Regions from separate parts of the Vibrio olivae genome, predicted to be linked through region 1. Evidence: predicted binding sites of a transcription regulator. Region 1 holds the regulator's gene; each other region holds the start of a gene.
The links. Region 1 encodes MetJ, which represses methionine synthesis genes. Its sites were predicted from a motif close to TTAGACNTNTANANGTCTAA; they were not measured.

Region 1 (3,160 bases):
GATACCGTTGCAAATATTGCGGACACCTTTGGCGGCATTAACCTTGAAGATATCAAGGCTCCTGACTGCTTTGAAATCGAAAAACGCCTCATTGAACGTTGTGATGTGCCCGTTTTTCACGATGATCAACATGGTACCGCCATCGTCACCGCCGCAGGTATGCTCAATGCGATTGAGCTACAGGGTAAGAAACTTGAAGAGTCAACCATCGTGTGTCTAGGCGCTGGCGCGGCCGCAGTCGCCTGTATGGAACTGCTAATTAAATGCGGCGCAATGCGTGAAAAAATCTACATGCTTGACCGCAAAGGCGTCATCCATACTCGCCGTGATGATCTTAACGAATACAAGCAGTTGTTTGCCAACAACACCGATAAACGTACCTTAGAAGATGTGATTGAAGGCGCCGATCTTTTCCTTGGTGTTTCTGGTCCAAACCTTCTTTCTGCTGACGCGCTAAAATTGATGGCAGATAAGCCAGTGGTCTTTGCGTGTTCTAACCCTGATCCTGAAATCAAGCCATCGATTGCTCACGAAGTGCGTAATGATTTGATTATGGGAACCGGACGCAGTGACTACCCAAACCAGGTCAATAACGTTCTGTGTTTCCCATTTATTTTCCGTGGCGCACTGGATGTGCGTGCTAGCGAGATTAATGATCAAATGAAATTGGCGGCGGTTGAAGCCATTCGCCAACTCGCCAAAGAAGACGTTCCTGCCGAAGTACTTAACGCCGCAGGCGTGGAATCACTACAGTTTGGTCCTGAATACATTATTCCCAAACCAATGGATAAGCGATTGCTCCCTCGAGTGGCCCGTGCCGTTGCTGAAGCGGCGGTTGAATCGGGTGTGGCGCGTATCGATATGCCAGAAAACTATATGCAAGATTAAGCATCATGAGAGGCCTGAATCGAGCGCAAAGCGGTGAAAACCCAAAGCGCGCATTGAGGCTCTTTAGATGTGGTTCTTGATAGAAAAAGGTTGGCAAATGCCAACCTTTTTTTGTGTAAACACAGCGCCATCAATTTAGAAAAGTGGAATCTAAGTAGCACTATTTCTTACAGCAGACTTACTCGTCATTGTAAGATTCAAACTCAATACCCATTTCTGTCATCAGTCTTTTCACTTCAGCAGGAATATCGTCTGGGCGATCTTTGCGCAAATCTTCATCCGTTGGCAGGGGTTGCCCGGTATACGCATGCAGAAACGCCTCACACAACAGCTCGCTATTGGTGGCATGACGCAGGTTGTTGATTTGACGACGAGTACGCTCATCAGTCAAAACTTTCAATACTTTCAATGGAATAGATACGGTAATTTTTTTTACTTGCTCACTCTTTTTGCCATGTTCAGCATATGGGCTTATGTATTCCCCATTCCAGTCTGCCATTGCGCACCTTCGTAAAAGTTTAGGAATTAGTTTTAGACCCACAATTTTAGCGGCTTTTAAGTCTACAAGCAAAGACATATAGACGTCTAGAAGTGTTGACGTCTCATTTTTAGCAAAGTAAAGTGACGGGGTATGGAATGGAAATGAATGAATCGGTGTTTTTTGAGCAGTTTGTTCACTCTATAACCGATTCACTCCCCATATATAGCGCATTCCAATTAACAAGTCATTCTCTTCGCAAGGAAATCTTATGAGTACTCACAAACCTGCCACAATAGCGGTAAGAACTGGGATTGAATCTGACACACAACATCACGCGGTTGTGCCACCGATTTATCTATCAACCAACTATGGTTTCCCTGCGTTTGGTGATGTGCCTAAGTATGACTATACGCGCTCAGGTAACCCAAACCGCGGGCTATTAGAACAAGCGCTTTACGAATTGGAATCCGGTCAGGGGGCCGTTGTCACCAACTGTGGCACCTCTGCTCTGAACTTATGGGTATCAGCCTTTATTGGCCCTGATGATCTGATTATTGCTCCCCATGACTGTTATGGCGGCACTTACCGCTTGTTTAATACCCGCTCACAAAAAGGTGATTTCAAGGTCGAATTTGTTGACCAATCCGACCAAGCCGCCTTTGATGCGGCGATTGCGAAAAAACCAAAACTGATTTTGCTAGAAACCCCGTCTAACCCTTTGGTACGCGTGGTTGATATCGAAAAAACATGCCAAAAAGCCAAACAAGTCGGCGCTCTGGTTGCTGTCGACAACACCTTTTTGACACCGGTGTACCAAAAGCCTTTAGAACTCGGTGCAGACTTTGTTATTCACTCCACCACTAAATTTATTAATGGTCACTCTGATGTGATTGGTGGGGTAGTCATTGCTAAACAGCAAGAGCACGCGGAGCAACTCGCTTGGTGGGGTAACTGCATTGGCGCAACCGGCACGCCATTTGATAGCTACCTAACACTACGCGGAATTCGTACCTTGGGCGCAAGAATGCGTGTGCATGAAGAGAGCTCATTGAGCATTCTTGATTACCTCAAAACCCAACCTCTGGTTGGCGCTATTTTTCATCCAAGCTTGCCTGAACATCCAGGCCATGAGATCGCGAAAAAACAGCAATCAGGATTTGGCTCGATGCTCAGCTTTGAGTTTGCTGGCAGTTATGAGCAACTCCAAACCTTTGTAACCGGCTTAAAACTGTTTTCACTTGCCGAGTCCCTTGGTGGCGTCGAAAGCCTGATTTGCCATCCGGCGACCATGACTCATCGTGCTATGGGCGAAGCCGCTTTAGCGGAAGCTGGCGTCTCACATCAACTGCTTCGACTTTCAGTTGGCCTTGAAGATGCACAAGACTTAATTGCCGATCTCGACCAAGCTTTCAATCTCGTTTAAGGAGAGGTGGTGATGACTCACCCTCGACAACTACATAAATTCGGTGGCAGCAGCCTAGCAGACCCCGAATGCTACCGCCGTGTAGCCAACATTTTAAAGCAGTACTCAAATGCCGATGACTTGATTGTGGTCTCGGCGGCGGGCAAAACCACCAACCGCTTAATTGAGTTTACTGACGCCCTGCATAAAGATGGCCGAGTGGCCCATGAAGTTTTGCAAGCGCTGCGCCAGTTTCAGACCGATTTGGTCTGTGAACTATTAGAAGAAGATGCACAAACACCGCTACTCTCAGCACTGCAAGATGAATTTACCACATTGGGTGAACTCAATGCGCCGCTTACTGCAGAGCAGCGCGCGGCGGTGCTCGG
Region 2 (3,160 bases), on a different contig from region 1:
CGACTTTGATTTTGCTGTTGTCTTGGGCATCGTCGCCACAGCCTGTAAGGACTAACGCAGATGCAGTAGCAGCAATGGCTAGCAAACCCTTGAGTGAAAATTTCATGACTATCTCCTGTTAAACTTTAAATAAAATATATTGTTGTTATATAGCTTTGATTATCGATGATCGACACGGCGAACAATGGCATCACCGATAGATTGAATAATTTGAACCAGTACGATAAGCATGACTACGGTCACGGCCATAATCACGACATCGTAGCGATGGAAACCATAGCGTATCGCCACGTCGCCAAGGCCACCGCCTCCGACCGTCCCCGCCATTGCGGAATAGCTGACTAAGGTAACAAGTGTGATGGTTACGCTATTAATAATGGTCGGCATCGCTTCTGGCAGCAATACTTTGCGAATAATTTGCATGGGAGTCGCTCCCATAGATTGTGCTGCTTCCACCAAGCCCGTAGGCACTTCTAGCAGTGCACCTTCAATCAAGCGGGCAACAAACGGGATGGCGCCGATGGTGAGGGGAACAATGGCCGCCGTGGTGCCAATAAACGTGCCAACCAACATTTTGGTGACTGGAATGATGGCAACCATTAGCACTAAGAAAGGCACGGAGCGGCCAATGTTAACAATGGCACCAAGCACGTTATTGAGTTTTGAGTTTTCCAACAAACCGCCTTTCTTGGTGGTGTGAAGAATAACACCGAGAGGAATCCCTAACGCAAAGCCCACGAGGCCAGAAACGGCGACCATATATAGGGTTTCCCAAGTTGCAGTAAGAAGCAGCTTAGAGTTCAAATCCATCCATGTTGCAATGTCATTAAAGGACATAACCTAATACCTCTACTTTTACGTTATGTTCATCTAGGAAAACCAGAGCGCTATTGCCGTCTTGTTCTGCACCATACAGCTCTGCCACCATCATGCCGAACTTAACGCCGCCAGCGTAATCAAGGTCAGAACTCAGAATACTGACGTCGATATTGAATTTGCGCGCTATCTGCGACATAAGCGGTGCATCTACTGTGGCACCAGTAAATTCTAAGCGAACCAGCGGATGACTCCCTTCAACAGGTTGTTGATGCAGGCGAGCTTGGTAGTCTTCAGGTATTGAAAGGTCCAAGGTTGAACGAATGAATTCATGCGCCAAAGCCGTTTTAGGATGAGCGAAGATTTCACCGACGGTGCCTTTTTCCACCAACTCACCATCACCGATGATCGCGACTTCATGACAGATGCTCTTTACGACATCCATTTCATGCGTGATCAGCAAAATAGTGATGTGCAGCTTGCGGTTGATCTCTTTTAGTAGTTCCAAAATGGAGTGGGTTGTTGCCGGGTCAAGCGCGCTGGTCGCCTCATCACACAACAATACTTTCGGATCAGATGCCAGTGCTCGCGCAATGGCCACACGTTGCTTCTGTCCGCCACTGAGGTTGGCTGGATAGGTATCGCGTTTATCAGCAAGACCAACAAGGGCTAACAGTTCTGCCACTTTGGTTTCAATGTGCGAACTCTCTTTACCGGCGAGCTCTAAGGGTAAAGCAACGTTTTCAAACACAGTGCGTGACGACAGCAAATTAAAATGCTGAAAGATCATCCCGATGTTACGACGAGCTTCACTCAACTCACGTTTTGATAGTGTTGTCAGGTTCACACCATCGACGATAATATCGCCAGTGGTTGGCGCCTCTAGCATGTTCACACAGCGGATCAGTGTACTCTTCCCTGCACCTGATGAACCGATGACACCGAAAATCGTTCCTTGAGTGATTTTCAAGTTGATGTCTCGTAATGCGTGAATTTCTTTGTGGCCTTGGTAAAAGACTTTGTTTACTTGATTAATTTCAATCATTTAACAACCTGTTCATTCGTTGTACAGGGAATTCAGTAGAATATTTTGAGCTAAATCTCATTTGTTAGCAGATGCTAGGGGTTTCAAGGATTCAAGTCAATAGATATTTTGACGTCTAGACGGCTAAATGCAGCAGAATGCACTGTCTTTTCGGAATTAGATAGTGATGAAAGAAATAAAGCGTGCAATAATTCCTAACAACCATTTTGAGTTAAGAAAGAGAAGTAAGTTTTGGCTAAACCAGCAGTGTTTTTAGACCGTGACGGCGTGATTAATGTTGACCACGGATACGTCCATGATGAACACGACTTCGAATTTATCGAAGGGGTATTTGAGGCGTGTAAACAGCTTAAGCAAATGGGCTATCAGTTGGTGTTAGTCACCAATCAGTCAGGAATTGCGCGCGGTAAGTTTAGCGAAGATCGTTTCTTGTCATTAACCCAATGGATGGACTGGAACTTCGTTGATAATGGCGTTGAGTTCGATGGTATCTACTACTGCCCGCATCATCCTGAATTTGGTCAAGGCAAATATAAAGAAGAGTGTGATTGCCGAAAACCTAAACCAGGCATGTTCATTTCGGCTCGGGATTTTTTGAAAATCGATATGGCCAACTCAGTGATGGTTGGGGACAAAGCAGAAGACCTTATGGCGGCAGCATCGGCAGACGTTGGTACGAAAATTTTGGTCAAAACCGGTAAACCCATAACCGAGCAAGGAGAAGCACTGGCCGATGCGGTGTTAAACAGTTTGGCTGACGTGCCCGGTTATCTCAGCAAATAGCATTATACTTAAAGGTCGCAAAGCGGCCTTTTTTATTGCTAACGGCTAAGGAGTGGGAATGAGAAAACAATCTTCTTTAGTAATTGGGTTACTGGTGTCTTTTTACTTAACGGCCTGCAGCTCTTTCGAGCAGCATACTTATGATGCTCCACTGATTTATCGATGTGAATCAGGTGAACGCTTCTCGGTAGGCTATGCGCCGGATGGTCATATCGCTGAATTAGGGTTATCAGAGAAAGTCTATCCGTTAAAACGTATTCGCTCGGGCTCAGGGGCTCGCTACATCTTAGCCAATGATACGCCGGATACCTATCACCCGATCATGCTCTTTACCAAAGGGAATGAAGCGCGTTTGGAATTTAAAGGCACAATCTTTAAAAACTGCGCTGTAGATAATTAGAATTTAATGCGGTAAAAAGCCAGTCTTTGTAAGGCAAGGACTGGCTTAGTTCGGTAGTTTTACGCGGGCTGGGAATGAATCAGCTGACGACGAGTGATTGCTCTGGAGCCGGGTGA
Region 3 (3,160 bases), on a different contig from region 1:
ATGGTTGAGCCTTGAATTAGGATAGAGAACACAACGACCGCATAAGTCATAACCAGAATGATTTCTTTCACATCAATTAACTTGTCAGGAACGACCCAAATTCCTGATGGAATAGATAGCGCCATCGCCAGCGCTAGGCCTCCACGTAACCCCCCCCAAGTAAGAATACGCACTGACCAAGGGTTGTATTTACGGTAGCGTTTGAATCCTAGGTAGGCCAAGAGAACACTCATATAACGAGCAGCGAGAACGAGAGGAATCGCTATGGCCATCATAATCCAGTCTTCTTTGTGGAATTCAAACAGTAGCATCGACATACCGATAAGTAGAAACAATACACCGTTAAGGAACTCATCAACCAGCTCCCAGAAGTGATCTAAGTGATCTTCACTTTCTTTAGAGAAGCCAATAAATCGAGTCCAGTTACCAATCATGATGCCAGATACCACCATGGCTAACGGGCCAGAGACATGCAGAACTTCAGCAAATGCATAACCTGCTGTGGGTACGCCGATAGTGAGTAATAGTTCCATTGAGTGGTCGTTGGTGGCGCTAATCAAATAGTGGAAGATCAAGCCAAGAACAAACCCATAGGCAATTCCGCCAAGTGCTTCTCTTGCAAACAGTTCGGTTACACTACCGATAGTCGGAGCTTCGTGACCAAATGCGATGGTAAATAGAGTGACGAAAATGACTAAACCAAAACCATCATTGAATAGCGATTCTCCCTCTATTTGAGTCGAGATTCGGCGTGGCGCATTCAGTTTTTTAACAATGGCGAGAACGGCTATTGGGTCTGTAGGAGAAATGAGTGCGCCGAAAAGTAGGCAGTAAACGAGATCAAATTGAATGTGAAGAAGAAGGGTAATCCCGTAGAGAACGAAGCCGATAAAGAAGGTTGAAAATAGTGTGGCGCCCAGAGCAAGTAAAGTGATTTCCCATTTTTGGTCTTTCAAGTTGGGCAATTTGATGCCTAACCCACCCGCAAACAATAGAAAGCCGAGGATACCTTTGAGTAGGAAGTCTTCAAAATTAATTGCAGCAACCGTTCTGGTTGCTATCTCGGTCAAGTGAAACCAATTGTTTTGACCTGCAACGAGTATCAGTAATGATAACATCATTGAGCCTGCGGTGATGGCTATGGTGGTTTGCATCTTGCCTATCTTGCTGTTTACAAAGGCAATTAGCATTGCTGCTGCAGATAAAAAACAGAGTGTGTAATAGACTGACATATAACTCACTAACTGTAACAAAATATAAACAACGATTGTCTTCGCTACTTGTTTAAATGGCAAACATTTTTTTGATTAATTCTTATATCAATAAGGGACAAAAATTGTGCAATAAAGTCTATTTAGACGTCTAGACTCCTGAAGAGGGTGTGGTAGGATTGGGCGATAATAAAAGGAACGAGGCTGAGAATGTGGGAAGTAAGGTAAGACAACAGATAGAGTCGCTATTGGCAAAACGCATCCTGTTGATTGATGGTGGCATGGGCACCATGATTCAAGGGCACAAGCTGGAAGAGCAGGATTATCGTGGCGAGCGATTTGCTGATTGGGGGTGTGACCTTAAAGGCAACAATGACCTGCTTGTCTTAACTCAACCTGAGTTGATCAAAGGCATTCATAGTGAATATCTTGAAGCGGGTGCGGACATTCTTGAAACCAACACCTTCAATGCGACCACCATCGCAATGGCTGATTACGACATGGAAAGTATCAGCGAGGAGATAAATTATGAAGCGGCGCGTCTTGCGCGTGAAGTCGCTGATGAATGGACAGCAAAAACCCCCGATAAGCCTCGTTTTGTTGCGGGGGTGTTGGGGCCAACTAACCGTACCTGTTCTATCTCTCCGGATGTGAATGACCCTGGTTACCGAAATGTCTCGTTTGATGAGTTGGTAAAGGCGTATTCTGAATCGGTTCGAGCTTTAATTCGTGGCGGTAGTGATCTGATTTTGATTGAAACCATTTTTGATACGCTTAACGCGAAAGCGTGTGCTTTTGCTGTCGAAAGTGTGTTTGAGGAAGTGGGCATTCAACTACCAGTGATGATCTCAGGCACCATCACAGATGCTTCTGGCCGTACTCTCTCGGGGCAAACAACCGAAGCGTTTTATAACGCACTACGCCATGTTCGCCCTATTTCCTTTGGACTTAACTGTGCTTTGGGGCCTGATGAATTGCGTCAGTATGTTGCGGAGTTATCACGCATCTCTGAATGCCATGTCTCGGCGCACCCTAATGCCGGTTTGCCGAACGCCTTTGGCGAATATGATTTATCGCCCGAAGATATGGCAGAGCACATAAAAGAGTGGGCGGAGTCCGGCTTTTTAAATTTAGTGGGTGGCTGTTGTGGGACAACTCCTGAACATATTCGCCAAATGGCGCTTGCAGTTGATTCTGTGCAGCCGCGTCCATTACCGGAATTACCCGTTGCTTGTCGATTGTCTGGCCTCGAACCTCTGACGATTGAAAAGGATACCTTGTTTATCAACGTCGGTGAGCGCACGAACGTTACCGGTTCTGCACGTTTTAAGCGTTTAATCAAAGAAGAACTGTACGATGAAGCCCTAGACGTTGCTCGCCAGCAAGTGGAGAATGGCGCGCAAATCATCGATATCAATATGGATGAGGGCATGCTTGATGCGCATGCGAGTATGGTGCGCTTTCTTAATCTTTGTGCATCAGAGCCTGAAATTTCTAAAGTGCCCATCATGGTCGATTCTTCCAAGTGGGATGTTATTGAAGCAGGGTTAAAATGCATTCAAGGCAAAGGCATTGTTAACTCTATCTCGCTTAAAGAAGGGAAAGACAAATTCATCCAGCAAGCCAAATTGATCCGCCGCTATGGCGCAGCGGTTATCGTGATGGCGTTTGATGAAGTTGGACAGGCTGACACTCGTGAGCGCAAAGTGGAAATTTGTACTAATGCGTATCGTATTTTGGTTGATGAAGTGGGCTTTCCGCCAGAAGACATTATTTTTGATCCTAATATTTTTGCCGTCGCCACCGGTATCGATGAGCATAATAACTATGCCGTTGATTTCATTGAGGCGGTTGCTGATATCAAACGCACTCTGCCTTACGCGATGATTTCTGGAGGGGTTTCAAACGTCTCATTCTCTTTCCGTGGTAATAATTACGTGCGTGAAGCG
Region 4 (3,160 bases), on a different contig from region 1:
CAGCACGGAATAATGTCGTTGGCCCCGATTTTTGCCCTTCGATAATACATATTACGCCATGGCCGCCAACGCCGGTTATTGGAGATAAACCAAATGCGTTGAGCTGAGTCGCTATTAGTGTGGCAGTGTTGAATTCATTCTCGGAAAGTTCGGGATATTGGTGAAGGTGGCGTCGAAAGGCAATCGCATCAAAAGTCGTTGGTTTACTGGTCGTTGCGGTCATAAGTCATCCTTAACTTAACATCGGCACGTAGGTTATTAAGTCCAACTTACTACGTTACTTCGCATGTTGCCAAGAGGTGAACGCCATTTGAAACCGAAGAAGGCGCCACTTTGGGCGCCTTTCGATTAAGGTTTTAGTGTTATTTCGCGGTAATGACCGACATAACCAGCTTTCCACCTTCGCGAACTGGACCATCTTCTTTAGCGCCAAGCGTGTATTCAAATACGCCGGTCTTCATTCCTCCGGCTTCGCCGTGAAGCATTAACATCAACATCTCACCGGATTTAACCGGCTCGGTAAGAATGGCGGTGACATCACTGTTATTGCCTTTTTTAACAGGAGAGTAGCCAACCACAGGCCCGGGTTTCATATTGCTGTCAGTACGGTGAACTACCATCCAACCGTTGTCCGCGGCCATAATCATTTTCGCGCTTACGGTACCGCCAGAAACGTCTTGATCCGTGCCTTTAACACTGAGATGATGCCCGGCCCAAGCGAGCGATGAGGTCGCACTAAGTAGGGCGGTAAGACTCGCGATTTTGAGGGTACGTGTAAGAGTATTTTTCATAATCATTTCCTGCTGCAGAATAATCCTAATTGTTGTTTTCGTTAGCGTTACAACTGACCAACTTATTAATAATACGCAGTGTGAGAAAATTGGTTCATTCGATTTAATGAAGAAACAAGCTAAAAAAATAAACTTTTTTACCTTAGGGGGATTTTTGTTATGCAATTCATGGACTAAGAAAAATCTACTGATTATTCGCTAAATAAAAATATTTTTAATTTAATTAGAGCTTGTCAAAGCAATAAAATTCGACTACCGCACCATTAGTGTTCAATGCCAAAGAGGGTCACCTATTTCGCGTTAAGGTGGGTTATAACCGATAACAAAATTGAAGTTGCATCTATGTCAGTGACGGTTACTATGTATTTTTAGATGTCTATACGTCTAATTTTAAGTGGTTATGGAGGATGTATGAAGCAAGCAAAAGCAGCGTTAAAGGTAGTGATCGCATTGGCGGTTGCAATGGGTTTGACCGCATGTGGTGAAAAACAAGATGACGCAACGATTAAAGTTGGCGCAACGGTAGGGCCACACGCACAAGTGGTAGAAGCTGCCGCTAAAGAGGCGCAAAAACAAGGATTGAATGTTGAAGTGGTTGAGTTTTCTGATTTCATTACGCCAAATGCAGCGCTCGCTGATGGCAGTATTGATATGAACAGCTATCAACATTTGCCATTCTTGCAAAACTACAACAGCAATAACGGGTCGAACTTGGTCTCGATGGGGCAATCGATTCTGATGCGAATGGGGATTTACTCCAACAAACACCAAGCGTTAGATGCACTTCCTGACGAAGCACGTATTGCTATTCCTAATGATCCAACCAATGGTGGTCGCGGTCTATTGCTACTGCAAGAGGCAAATCTTATTAAACTGCGTGATGATGTGGGCTTTAAGGCGACACTGAATGATGTGGTGGAAAATCCTAAAAATCTAGAAATCATTGAGATCGATGCTGCGCAACTACCCCGCACACTGGATGATGTTGATGCTGCGGCAATTACGATGAACTACGTCATGTCTGCTGGGCTTGATCCGAAAAAGCAAGGCATTTACTTAGAGCCAAAAGACGCACCACTCGCGGTCATGGTGATCGCTGCTCGTGAGGAAGATAAAGACAAAGACGCCTACAAAAAGTTTGTTGAAATCTATCAATCGCAAGCGGTACGTCAATATATTGATGACACCTTTAAAGGGACGATTGAAGCGGCATTCTAAGACGAATTCGCGTACGAAAAAAGCGCTTTGGACTGTGTGCCAAGGCGCTTTTTTCGTTTATGGCAAGCTTTAGTAATCCACTTTTCCTCGCAGAGATTTGGTGGTTCCAGTACGCTTTTTACGCTCCACTCGCTTGATTTGCGAATTACGGCTTGGCTTAGTGGGCTTGCGTTTTTTAACTTCAACCATGGCACTTAAAATAAGCTCTTTAAGGCGGTTGAGGGCATCTTCTCGGTTTTGTTCTTGAGTTCGGAACGATTGCGCTTTAATCACAACCACTCCGTCTTTGGTAATACGGTTGTCTTGCAGCGCCAGTAAACGCTGTTTATAAACATCAGGCAGCGTGGAACGTCGAATGTCAAAGCGCAGGTGAATCGCCGTCGCGACCTTATTCACATTTTGCCCACCACTTCCCATCGAGCGAATGGCTGAAAGTTCGATCTCCCAGTCTGCGAGCTGAACATTATTGGATATTACTAGCATCTCTTTCTCTTCACTGCATTATTTAATGGTGGTTGGTTTTCTACTCGGTTGAAAGTCGCTATGTTTTCAGTGTGTTGGACGTTTGTCAATTTAACCCGGTTTTTAAGTGGCATGGGACGTTCAGGCGTGACTTGTTCACCATTCTGTTTTAGTCCTTTTTATCCGCTGACATATTGTTACAATAGCGCTCCTTTATCGATTGCTGGTCGCATTTTGACCTATGGAACTGTTTTGAACACAAATAACGCGGAATTTTCTTCTTTGTCGTTAAAACCTGAATTATTGACGACCTTAACGGATTTGGGGTTTACCTCTATGACGCCGATCCAAGAGGCAAGTTTACCGGCTATTTTGCAAGGTAAAGATGTTTTAGCACAGGCGAAAACCGGGTCAGGTAAAACTGCGGCGTTTGGTTTGGGATTGTTGCATCACCTCAATGTGAAACGCTTTCGTGTCCAATCGATGGTTCTGTGTCCAACACGGGAACTGGCGGATCAGGTAGCAAAAGAGCTGCGCCGATTTGCGCGTGGGATTCATAATATCAAAATTCTTACTTTGTGTGGTGGGACACCAGTTGGGCCTCAAATTGGTTCTTTGGAGCACGGCGCGCATATTATCGTTGGGACCCCGGGGCGCGTGCTCGATCACTTACAAAAAGGCCGTTTAAA

Region 2: metN (methionine ABC transporter ATP-binding protein MetN) is a predicted target of MetJ. The motif match lies at 1,969-1,988, and genes of this name have one in related genera.
Region 3: metH (methionine synthase) is a predicted target of MetJ. The motif match lies at 1,355-1,374, and genes of this name have one in related genera.
Region 4: ACFFUV_RS06370 (MetQ/NlpA family ABC transporter substrate-binding protein) is a predicted target of MetJ. The motif match lies at 1,160-1,179, and genes of this name have one in related genera.

The regions. Positions count from the first base shown of each region.
Region 1 is NZ_JBHMEP010000005.1:130,390-133,549, reverse strand. Features, by position in the region: gene ACFFUV_RS15795 (malic enzyme-like NAD(P)-binding protein) at 1-888, shown strand, start outside; gene metJ (met regulon transcriptional regulator MetJ) at 1,067-1,387, opposite strand; gene ACFFUV_RS15785 (O-succinylhomoserine (thiol)-lyase) at 1,638-2,792, shown strand; gene ACFFUV_RS15780 (bifunctional aspartate kinase/homoserine dehydrogenase II) at 2,805-3,160, shown strand, end outside.
Region 2 is NZ_JBHMEP010000001.1:116,403-119,562, forward strand. Features, by position in the region: gene ACFFUV_RS00595 (MetQ/NlpA family lipoprotein) at 1-106, opposite strand, end outside; gene ACFFUV_RS00600 (methionine ABC transporter permease) at 160-837, opposite strand; gene metN (methionine ABC transporter ATP-binding protein MetN) at 827-1,861, opposite strand; gene gmhB (D-glycero-beta-D-manno-heptose 1,7-bisphosphate 7-phosphatase) at 2,093-2,644, shown strand; gene ACFFUV_RS00615 (MliC family protein) at 2,703-3,044, shown strand; gene ACFFUV_RS00620 (alpha,alpha-trehalose-phosphate synthase (UDP-forming)) at 3,124-3,160, opposite strand, start outside.
Region 3 is NZ_JBHMEP010000009.1:124,057-127,216, reverse strand. Features, by position in the region: gene ACFFUV_RS19635 (cation:proton antiporter) at 1-1,232, opposite strand, end outside; gene metH (methionine synthase) at 1,424-3,160, shown strand, end outside.
Region 4 is NZ_JBHMEP010000001.1:1,396,923-1,400,082, reverse strand. Features, by position in the region: gene ACFFUV_RS06380 (amidohydrolase) at 1-223, opposite strand, end outside; gene ACFFUV_RS06375 (DUF7282 domain-containing protein) at 363-791, opposite strand; gene ACFFUV_RS06370 (MetQ/NlpA family ABC transporter substrate-binding protein) at 1,203-2,009, shown strand; gene arfB (alternative ribosome rescue aminoacyl-tRNA hydrolase ArfB) at 2,079-2,492, opposite strand; gene dbpA (ATP-dependent RNA helicase DbpA) at 2,724-3,160, shown strand, end outside.